3 linked regions of the Haladaptatus sp. R4 genome follow. The protein of the gene in region 1 binds, or shares a complex with, the protein of each later gene. Links are inferred from orthologs where the notes say so. Each region holds a gene or a part of one and is shown on either strand. Other genes may lie near its edges. The genes, in order: tuf, rpl12p and A4G99_RS09990.

Region 1 (3,035 bases):
TGTCATCAGCGTGACGAGGGTCGTGAAGACGACGACGATGAGGACCTGCGCGCGGCGCGAGAGGCGTAGGCGGCCGAACACGGCCTCCGAGATGTCGTTGCTGGCGATGAGGTAGCCGTACAGGCCGAGAATCGCGCCGCTGGCTCCGAGGACGGCGGGGACCTGACTGCTGAACAGTTCCGTCACCCACACCTGCACCAGTCCGGCCGCCATCCCCACCGTGAGGAAGAAGGCGTGATAGCGGGCCGTCGTCGTCCCGCGCTCGACGATGAACCCGACGAGCACCAGCGCGACGGCGTTGGAGAAGAGGTGGGCGAACCCGGCGTGTGAGTACACGCTCAGCGGCAGCGTCCACACGTGGCCCGCCACGGGCGGCGAGAGCGCGAACAGCCCCAGCGCCAACGCGGGGCTGACGAACCGAACCGCGGATTGGACGACGAAGACGACGAGACAGACGGCGAGCGTCTGAATCGTCGGTGAGCGGGAAAGACGCATACCACTACTCGTCACCGAGACCACAAAAAATGACACCACGGGACGACCGCTCGTCGTCGTGACGGCACAACCGCTGGTCGATGGGTGAAAAACGAAAGAAGATTTGCAAAGATTTCCGTCGCGCGGGTATCCGCGCAACCGGTGAGTTCCTCGGTTCAGTCTTCGAGGACGATCTCGATGCTGACGTCGTTCGGAACCTGAATGCGCATCAACTGTCGAAGCGCGCGTTCATCGGCGTCGAGGTCGATGAGGCGCTTGTGGACGCGCATCTCCCAGTGTTCCCACGTCGCAGTGCCCTCTCCGTCGGGCGACTTGCGCGTCGGGATCTCCAGCGTCTTCGTCGGGAGCGGAATCGGACCGCTCAGGGAGACGCCGGTCTTCTCGGCGATCTCACGGACATCGTCGCAGATGTCGTCGAGGTCCGAGGGGTTGGCTCCTGCGAGTCGGACACGTGCTTGCTGCATCGTTTACTTCTCGTTGACTTCGAGGACCTGACCTGCTGCCACGGTCTGACCCATGTCACGGATTGCGAACGAACCGAGTTCCGGAATCTCGCCCGCAGGCTCGATGCTGAGTGGCTTTTGCGGTCGGACCGTGACGGTTGCTGCGTCACCGGACTTGATGAAGTCGGGGTTCTCCTCCGCGATTTCACCGGTGGACGGGTTGATCTTCGCGTCGATGGACTCGATGGTACACGCGACCTGCGCCGTGTGGGCGTGGAAGACCGGCGTGTAACCGGCCGTGATGACGCTCGGGTGCTGCATCACGACGATGCGAGCCTGGAACGTGTCGGCCACTTTCGGCGGGTTGTCGGCCGGGCCACACACGTCACCGCGACGGATGTCGTCCTTGCCGATGCCACGCACGTTGAAACCGACGTTGTCGCCGGGTTCCGCTTTCGGAACTTCCTCGTGGTGCATCTCGACGGTCTTCACTTCGCCACCGACGTCGCTCGGCTGGAACGAGACGTTGTCGCCCACGTTGAGCGTACCCGTCTCGACACGTCCGACCGGAACCGTACCGATTCCGGAAATCGTGTAGACGTCCTGGATGGGCAGACGGAGGTCTGCGTCCGTTGGCGGCTCGGGTGCGTCGAGGTCGTTGAGGGCCTCGAGCAGCGTCGGGCCGTCGTACCAAGGCGTGTTGTCCGAGGACTCGGAGACGTTGTCACCCTCGAACGCCGAGGTGGGGACGAACGTCGCGTCGTCGGACTTGAAGTTGACCTGCTTGAGGAGCTTCGAAACCTGCTCTTTGACGTCGTCGTAGGTGTCTTCCTTGTAGTCGACGACGTCCATCTTGTTGACCGCGATGATGAGCTCGTTGATACCGAGCGTCTTCGAGAGGAAGACGTGCTCCTGGGTCTGGGGCGCGACACCGTCGTCTGCGGCGACGACGAGGACAGCGTTGTCTGCCTGCGATGCGCCCGTGATCATGTTCTTCACGAAGTCACGGTGGCCCGGACAGTCGACGATGGTGAAGTAGTACTCGTCGGTGTCGAACTCTTGGTGGGCGATGTCGATGGTGACACCACGCTCTCGCTCCTCTGCGAGGTTGTCCATCACGTAGGCGAACTCGAAGCCGCCTTTACCCTTCTCTTCCGCTTCTTCGCGGTGCTGTTCGATAACGTGCTCCGGGACGCTCCCTGTCTCGAAGAGGAGTCGCCCGACCATCGTGCTTTTACCGTGGTCGACGTGGCCGATGACGGCCAAGTTCTGGTGTGGTTTGTCGCTCATTGTATATCTCACGCGCAGATGCGCTCTGGAGGAATTATTTGGCAGAAGCGGTTAAAACCATTTCGATACGCTATGCGAGCCATCTCGCCGCCGTCTGGCGGTTAATGGCAACAGATGTCATGGTGAAAATGAACACGGGGGCGGCTACGATTCGCGTTCGAGCCGCGTCACGTCGGCCAGCACTGCCGTCGCCGTTTCGGGGCCGCCCGCACCGCGTCCGCTGATGTTGAGTCGTCCGGCGTACTTCGTCTCGAATTGGACGATATTCCGGGTTCCGGACACCGCGAGCGTCCCGTTTTCGGGGACGAGACGCGGACCGACGCTGACACCGTCCCGGGCGACTTCGCCGACCAGCCGAATGGTCCACCCGTCCTCGGCCGCCAGTTCGAGCGCACTCCCCGGCAAATCGCGGATTCCATCGACGTCCGCGTCCGAAAGCGTGTGTCCACCGTCGAACAGTACGTTGGCGAGGATGGCGCATTTCAGCGCGGCGTCCGTCCCGTCCACGTCGAACGATGGGTCGGCTTCGGCCACTCCCAAATCCTGTGCTTCGGCGAGGACGTGTTCGTAGCTCAGTCGCTCGGTGGCCATCCGCGAGAGAACGAAGTTGGCCGTCCCGTTGAGTACGCCGCGAACGGCCGTGACGTTGTCCGCGCCGACGTCCTCGATGGTCGAGAGTACGGGAATCGCACCGCCGACAGTCGCTTCGAACAGGAGACTTCCTTCGCTGTCGCGTTCGTGCGCACGCAGTTCGTCGTATCGTTCCGCCACCGGTCCCTTGTTCGCCAGCACGACGTGACGGTCCCT
Region 2 (3,150 bases), on another replicon or contig:
GCGTAGCGTTTTTGTCCGCCCGTTTCGCACGAACGGGTATGACTCACGCGCCAGCAGAGCCGTATCGAACGAGCTTCGAGGCGACCGTTTCGGCCGTCGATGGCACCGATATCGTCCTTTCGGAGACGTATTTTTACGCCGAGAGCGGCGGCCAACCGGCCGATAGGGGAACGCTCGACGGGATTCAAGTCGTGGACGTACAGAAACGAGACGGCGAGGTGGTTCACAGCCTCGAAACGACGCCCGACTTCGCCGAGGGGGACGAAATCAACGGCCAGATCGACGAGGAGTTTCGCACCTACTGCATGCGCTCGCACACGGCGAGTCACGTCCTGTACGGTGCGGGTCGGCGAATCTTGGACGATCTCGGCTACGGTGGCTTCGACATCGGCGAGGAGAAGATTCGCGTCGATTTCCAGACCTCGACGGACATCGACGACGGGGTTCTCGCGGAACTCGAACGCCTGACGAACCGCGCGGTATGGGACTCGATACCCATTTCGTGGGAACAACTCCCGAAGGAGGAAGCGCTGGAACGGGAGGAAATCGCGTTCAACACCAAAACGGAAGAGGGCGTGTTGAGCGGTTCGAACACGGTTCGCGTGGTCGATATCGACGGCTGGGACGTGGCGGCCTGTGGCGGCACGCACGTCGAGAACACCCGCGAAATCGGCCCGGTGACGATCCTCGACCGGTCGAACCCCGGCGAGGGCATGACGCGCGTGGAGTTCGCCGTCGGCCCGCCAGCCATCCGCACGCGGACGGAGGAGAAACTGAGCGCGCTGGACGCCGCACGAACCGCGGGCACCGGAATCGGAGATCTACCCGACGAAATCGCCCGTCTCACCGACGAAATCGATGCACTCGAAGCCGAGGTGGCCGACGCGAAATCGCAACTCGTCGGGGCGACCATCGCGGAACTCGCGGAGGAGACCGTCGTCCGGAACGGTCACGAGTGGCTGGTCGGAACCATCGACGGCGTCGGCCCGAACGAACTGAGCGACAGGGTACGGGAACTCGCGGGCGAGACGGCCGACGTGGTCGCGCTCGCCGGAAAGGACGGTTCGACGTTCATCGTCGTCGGTACTGCTGGCGAGGTCGATGCTGGCGACGTGGTGGACGACGTAACAGCCGAGTTCGGCGGCGGCGGTGGCGGCAGTCCGGCGTTCGCACAGGGCGGCGGCCTGTCGGCGGACCCGGACGAAGTCGTGGCGTATCTGCGGGAATAGAACTCCTCCTTCACGCCCGACCCCTCGAACACGAACGTCCACTCTCCAGCAATCACGTCGAAACCGCAGAACCATCCCGTCGGTCACGTCCGCGAACGCCGTCGCTCTCCACGCGGCGTCCGAAAGAAAGTGTTCGAGTTGAAGTCGTCGCGTTTAGCCGAAGAGTTCGCCGAGGCCCTCGCCACCGGCGTCCTCGTCCTCGTCGTCTTCTTCTTCTTCAGCGGCTTCCTCTTCTTCGGCTTCGTCAGCAGCGCCTTCGTCGTCGCCACCGGCAGGTGCAGCGGCACCACCAGCGGGGACGGCGGCGGCCTGTTCGACGGCCTCCTCGATGTCCACGTCTTCGAGTGCGGCGACGAGCGCCTTGACGCGGGACTCTTCGACGTCGACGCCAGCAGCGTCGAGCACGTCCGTGAGGTTGTCTTCGTTGATCTCTTCGCCCGATTCGTTCAGGATGAGTGCTGCGTAGATGTATTCCATGGTTAGTAATTATCCGAACATCGCGCCGAGACCTGCGCCTGCGTCTTCGTCGTCATCATCGTCGTCGTCATCGTCTTCAGGCTCGGCTTCAGTTGCTTCTTCGTCAGTCGATTCTTCTTCCTCGGCCACGCCGCCCGTTGCGGGTGCTTCGACACCGCGAAGCTCCTCAGGCAGCGCGTCCTCGTCGTCGATTTGTGCGGCAAGTCCGCGCAGTTGTGCGTCCGCTTTGCTCACGAGGTCCGGCACGACGTCCGGGCTCTCGATTTCGGCCTGCAGGCGAGGCTCTTGGCCTCGCCCGTGGCCTTCGAAATGAGCAGCGGTGCGGTCTGCTCGGTCGGGTACACGGCGTTGACCGAGAGGTTGCGGGCAAAGGCCGCAGCCGTCTCGATGTCCGTGCGGTACTCGTCCACGTCGATGGCGAGTTCGTCCGACTCGAACATGACGCCGTCCGAATAGACGGCGCGCAGGTCGAGACCGACCTCTTTCGGCTCCATACCGAGTTCGGCGAGGACGTTCGCGAGTTCCTGCGAAACCTCGTCGCCTTCCTCCGCGACGAGGCTGTCCTCGGTCACGTGGATGGAGCCATCCATGATCCGTGCGGATGCTCCGGCTTGCTGGAGTTCGCCGACGAACGGTCCGGGGTCGACACCCGTGTCACCCTCGGGGATGAGGATGTCGTTCGGGGAGACCTCACCGGCCGAGATCGGTGCCGGACTCTTCGAGTCTTCCAGTTCCTTGTACAGGCCGAACGGGTTGTCGTTCGTCCCGATAAGGCCGATTTGGCCCGTGATGTACTCCTCCAGGTCTTCGAAGCCACCGCCCACGGCGTCGAGCGCGCGCTGCACCAGCGTGTTACGGCTGACGCGAAGTTCCGCGCTTCCGTGAAGACCGCGGCGCATGTTCTGGAGCTGTTTGCTCGGAATGCCGGTGATGTTGACGACGCCGACACTGTTGTAGTTCTCGACGAAATCCGTCAGCTCAGCGACTTCCTCGCGCTTCCACTCCGGAATGTGCTCTGTCTTGTGTTCGGCTTCTGCGGACATTCTAGGCAACCTCCACCGACGGTCCCATCGTCGTTTTCACGTAGATAGTATCGACGTTGAGCGGTCCTTTCTCCAGATTGGAGTGAAGACGCCGAACGATAACGTCGATGTTGTCGGAGATGTCCTCGGCGGACATGTCTTCCGCGCCGACGAGCGTGTGGAACGTTCGTCGGTCGCCGCTCCGAAGCTGGACGGTGTTTTTCATCCGGTTGACGGTCTCGACGACGTCGTCGTCGGGTTGCAACGGCGTCGGCATCTTACCGCGCGGACCGAGAACGGTACCGAGGTATCGACCGATGTCTTGCATCATCGACGCCTCGGCGATGAAGAAGTCCGTTTCGTCCGCGAGGTCCTTTGCCGCGTCGTTGTCATCGCCCAAGTCTTCCAGTTCGTCGCCCGAG
Region 3 (2,878 bases), 660 kb from region 1 along the record:
GCCGGTTCACTTCGAGCGGGAAGCGACCCGAATGGAGGAAATACTCGGGGAACACGTCGTCAGCATCGAACACATCGGGAGCACCTCCGTGCCGGGATTGCCCGCCAAACCCATCGTGGACATTTGCCCGGTCGTTTCGGATATGGACGAGGGAAGAACGTGTGCCGAACTGCTGCAAGAGGCAGGATACTCTCCGGGAGAGCAGGACAGACCGGACGATTGGATTTCACTCGGGCGAAACCACGACGAGGGCCAGCAGTTCAACGTTCACATCCGGCCACGGTACTCCGACGCCGTGACGAGATATCTCCTCCTTCGGGAGTATCTCCGTGACCATCCGGAAGCACGCGAGGAGTACGGGGAGGTCAAGCGAAAAGCGGCGGAAAACCATTCGACCGACATCACCGAATACACCCGTGCGAAATCGGACATCATCCAGTCCATCTTGGAGTGCGCGCGAAACGAAGGGTACGACCCAAAAATCGAATAACGGAACGTCATCTCCACTACTCCGTAAATCGTTCTCCGTTGTACATATTCCGACACACTCGGCCGGAAGAACAAGCCTTAGGAGTATTGGGGCGAACCTGGAAACTGCAATGCCAGAAGTCACTACCACGTCGGAAGAGGGCTACAGCGCAGAAAACGACATCCGCGATTTCTCCGTCACCATCGACGCGACGGGCGAGGACGCGCCGGACACGCTCGAAACGCTCCTCGCGGCGTACGGTTCGTGCTACGTCCCCGCCCTCCGCGTGGGTGGCGAACAGCGCGGTGCGGGCGACCTCGGCAAGATTGAGATCGACGTGAGCGGCGACCTGAACGACGACGACAAACTCGAAGCCGTCGCGTTCGACATCAAGTGGGAGACCGAAGCGGACGACGAGACCGCACAGGACGTCATCGACCGTGCGTTCGAACTCTGCAAGGTTCACGACGCCGTCAAAGAGAGCCTGCACGCCGAAGCGACCGTCGAGACGGGCGCGTTCTAACGCCGTCTCGAACCCCGAAAGGGAAGCGTTAAAAGTCGCGCGGCGGAACGTGGGGGTATGAGTCAGACCCAAAAACAAGCACGAAAATGCGTCTCGTGCGGGATCAACATCTCCGGCACGAACGCTGCCTCGTTCAAATGTCCTGACTGTGGGCAGACCATCTACCGCTGTGCGAAGTGCCGCAAACAGAGCAACCTCTACGAATGCCCCAACTGTGCATTCCTCGGACCGTAAACAATGGGAAAAGTAGCAGCCAAAGTCAAAGTGATGCCGCAGAGCCCGGAAATCGACTTGGACGACCTCCAAGAGAAACTCGAAGATTCGCTCCCTGAGGGTGCGAAAATCAACGGCTTCGAGCGCGAGGACGTCGCGTTCGGCCTCATCGCGCTCCTGCCGACGGTCATCGTCCCCGACGATGCCGGTGGCACGGAAGCCGTCGAGGAGTCGTTCTCGTCCGTCGAAGGCGTCGAGAGCATCGACGTGCAGAACGTCGGTCGAATATAATTCCTCGTTTCGTTTTTCGTTTCTACTTCGTGAGCGACTGGTACGTCGCTTCGACATCGGCGTCCTCGACGAACCCGCCGTGATAGCACAGCGTCCCGCTGGTGTCGAACGCGGCGAGTTTGCCGAGGGAACGTATCGCCATCTCCATCTCGGGGGTGAACGTTTCGTTCGGTCCCTGAAGTCCGTCTTCGTCCGCGACCGTGGCGTCGGCCGCGATGAGCAGTTCGGCCTCGGGCAGGACGACCGAGAGATGGCCGGGCGTGTGCCCCGGCGTTTCGACCACGCGCATCGGCCCGGCCTCGGTGCGGAACGTGACGCCGTCCACGACTTCGATATCGACGTTGATCGGCGGGTATCGGTCCGACTTGACGAGTTCTTCGTCGCCCTCGATGGCGGGTGTGTCACCGGTCGATGCCACGACGCTGGCGTGGGTTCGGTCGAGCAACTCGGCCGCGCCGCCGACGTGGTCCCCGTCCTGATGGGTCAAAAACAGCGTGTCCACGTCGTCCAGCGAAAAGCCGTCCTCGGCGAGCGCGTCGGCCAGCGTGTCGATTTTACCGGGTAACCCGGCGTCGAGGAGGATGAGTCCGTCTTCGGTTTCGACGCCGGAGGGGTATATCGTCATCTCCCGGTCACCGAGGTCGTACGTCAGTGGAAACGCGTACACGTGATCCGTGAGTTCCATGCACGAAGGGATGGGTCCCAACGTGGTGTATCATTGGGCACCGGCACTCGGTTCCGGATAAAAAGACGAAAACTCTAGTTCAACGCCGCGTCGAACGCCGATTGAAGGTCGGCTTTCAGGTCGTCCACGTGTTCGATACCGATGCTGGCGCGGATGAGGCCGTCGGTGAGTCCGGCCGCCAAGCGCTCTTCCTTCGGAATCGCGGCGTGGGTCATCGTCGCGGGTTGCTCGATGAGCGATTCGACGCCGCCGAGGCTCTCGGCGAGCGTGAACACCTCGGTTTCGCTGACCACGTCGGCCGCCTCTTCGAGCGAGGCGTCGAGTTCGAAACTGACCATGCCGCCGAAGTCGCTCATCTGTTCGGCCGCGAGTTCGTGGTTCGGGTGTGATTCGAGGCCGGGGTAGTACACCGTGTCCACCGCTTCGTGGTCGTCCAACCACTGCGCGATGGCGCGGGCGTTGTCGCAGTGGCGGTCCATCCGGACGCCGAGGGTCTTCGTCCCGCGCAGGACGAGGAAACAGTCGTGCGGACCGGGAGTCGCGCCGACGCTGTTCTGGTAGAAGCCGAACTTCTCGTCCAGCGCCTCGTCGTTCGTGACCAGCGCGCCGCCGACCACGTCGGAGTGGCCGCCGAGGTACTTCGTCAGGGAGTGTGAGACGACGTCCGCGCCGAGTTCGAGCGGGCGCTGGAGGTACG

The links.
Region 2: the proteins of tuf (region 1) and rpl12p are in contact, whole or in part, in a crystal structure (PDB 3WY9), measured with the Pyrococcus horikoshii proteins. The link is inferred for Haladaptatus sp. R4 from one-to-one orthologs. Residues at the interface, in WP_010885563.1 of Pyrococcus horikoshii: Lys125, Glu126, Phe129, Arg132, Thr133, Lys165, Leu166, Thr169, Lys324, Gln326, Leu359, Ala360, Ile369, Glu372, Ile384, Ile422, Ser423, Gln425; in WP_010886059.1 of Pyrococcus horikoshii: Glu96, Glu97, Leu100, Leu103, Ser104, Ala105, Leu106, Phe107, Gly108.
Region 3: the proteins of tuf (region 1) and A4G99_RS09990 are in contact, whole or in part, in a crystal structure (PDB 7CSL), measured with the Pyrococcus horikoshii proteins. The link is inferred for Haladaptatus sp. R4 from one-to-one orthologs. Residues at the interface, in WP_010885563.1 of Pyrococcus horikoshii: Val16, Lys20, Ser21, Lys62, Arg65, Glu66, Arg67, Gly68, Val73, Ala74, His75, Ile88, Asp89, Ala90, Pro91, Gly92, His93, Asp95, Phe96, Lys98, Asn99, Gly103, Ala104, Asp227, Val228, Tyr229, Ile231, Val234, Val237, Val239; in WP_010884146.1 of Pyrococcus horikoshii: Phe4, Leu6, Val7, Val9, Arg11, Met13, Pro14, Thr15, Asp16, Pro17, Leu38, Ala39, Lys40, Glu44, Pro45, Ile46, Ala47, Phe48, Gly49, Leu50, Tyr56, Leu58, Arg60, Asp61, Glu62, Glu63, Tyr65, Ser66, Phe67, Asp68.

Annotation. Positions count from the first base shown.
Region 1 is NZ_LWHG01000021.1:753,873-756,907, reverse strand. What follows is about bases 96-2,977. They hold tuf (translation elongation factor EF-1 subunit alpha), read right to left. Parts: upstream 2,229-2,977; coding sequence 963-2,228; downstream 96-962. Other genes in these bases: A4G99_RS13330 (homoserine dehydrogenase), read right to left, coding at 2,373-2,977; rpsJ (30S ribosomal protein S10), read right to left, coding at 651-959; A4G99_RS13345 (rhomboid family intramembrane serine protease), read right to left, coding at 96-495. In the rest of the region: more of A4G99_RS13345, read right to left, coding at 1-95; more of A4G99_RS13330, read right to left, coding at 2,978-3,035. UniProt on the Methanocaldococcus jannaschii protein: GTP hydrolase that promotes the GTP-dependent binding of aminoacyl-tRNA to the A-site of ribosomes during protein biosynthesis.
Region 2 is NZ_LWHG01000031.1:83,599-86,748, reverse strand. Bases 45-3,041 are described here. They hold rpl12p (50S ribosomal protein P1), read right to left. Parts: upstream 1,707-3,041; coding sequence 1,383-1,706; downstream 45-1,382. Other genes in these bases: A4G99_RS21085 (50S ribosomal protein L1), read right to left, coding at 2,751-3,041; A4G99_RS21100 (DHHA1 domain-containing protein), read left to right, coding at 45-1,229. Outside these bases: A4G99_RS21105 (multiprotein-bridging factor 1 family protein), read left to right, coding at 1-6; more of A4G99_RS21100, read left to right, coding at 39-44; more of A4G99_RS21085, read right to left, coding at 3,042-3,150. UniProt on the Methanocaldococcus jannaschii protein: Forms part of the ribosomal stalk, playing a central role in the interaction of the ribosome with GTP-bound translation factors.
Region 3 is NZ_LWHG01000021.1:95,019-97,896, forward strand. What follows is about bases 138-2,862. They hold A4G99_RS09990 (elongation factor 1-beta), read left to right. Parts: upstream 138-1,229; coding sequence 1,230-1,496; downstream 1,497-2,862. Other genes in these bases: A4G99_RS09980 (GrpB family protein), read left to right, coding at 138-490; A4G99_RS09985 (OsmC family protein), read left to right, coding at 600-992; A4G99_RS24350 (HVO_2753 family zinc finger protein), read left to right, coding at 1,050-1,226; A4G99_RS09995 (MBL fold metallo-hydrolase), read right to left, coding at 1,519-2,181; A4G99_RS10000 (cystathionine gamma-synthase), read right to left, coding at 2,256-2,862. Outside these bases: more of A4G99_RS09980, read left to right, coding at 1-137; more of A4G99_RS10000, read right to left, coding at 2,863-2,878. UniProt on the Methanocaldococcus jannaschii protein: Promotes the exchange of GDP for GTP in EF-1-alpha/GDP, thus allowing the regeneration of EF-1-alpha/GTP that could then be used to form the ternary complex EF-1-alpha/GTP/AAtRNA.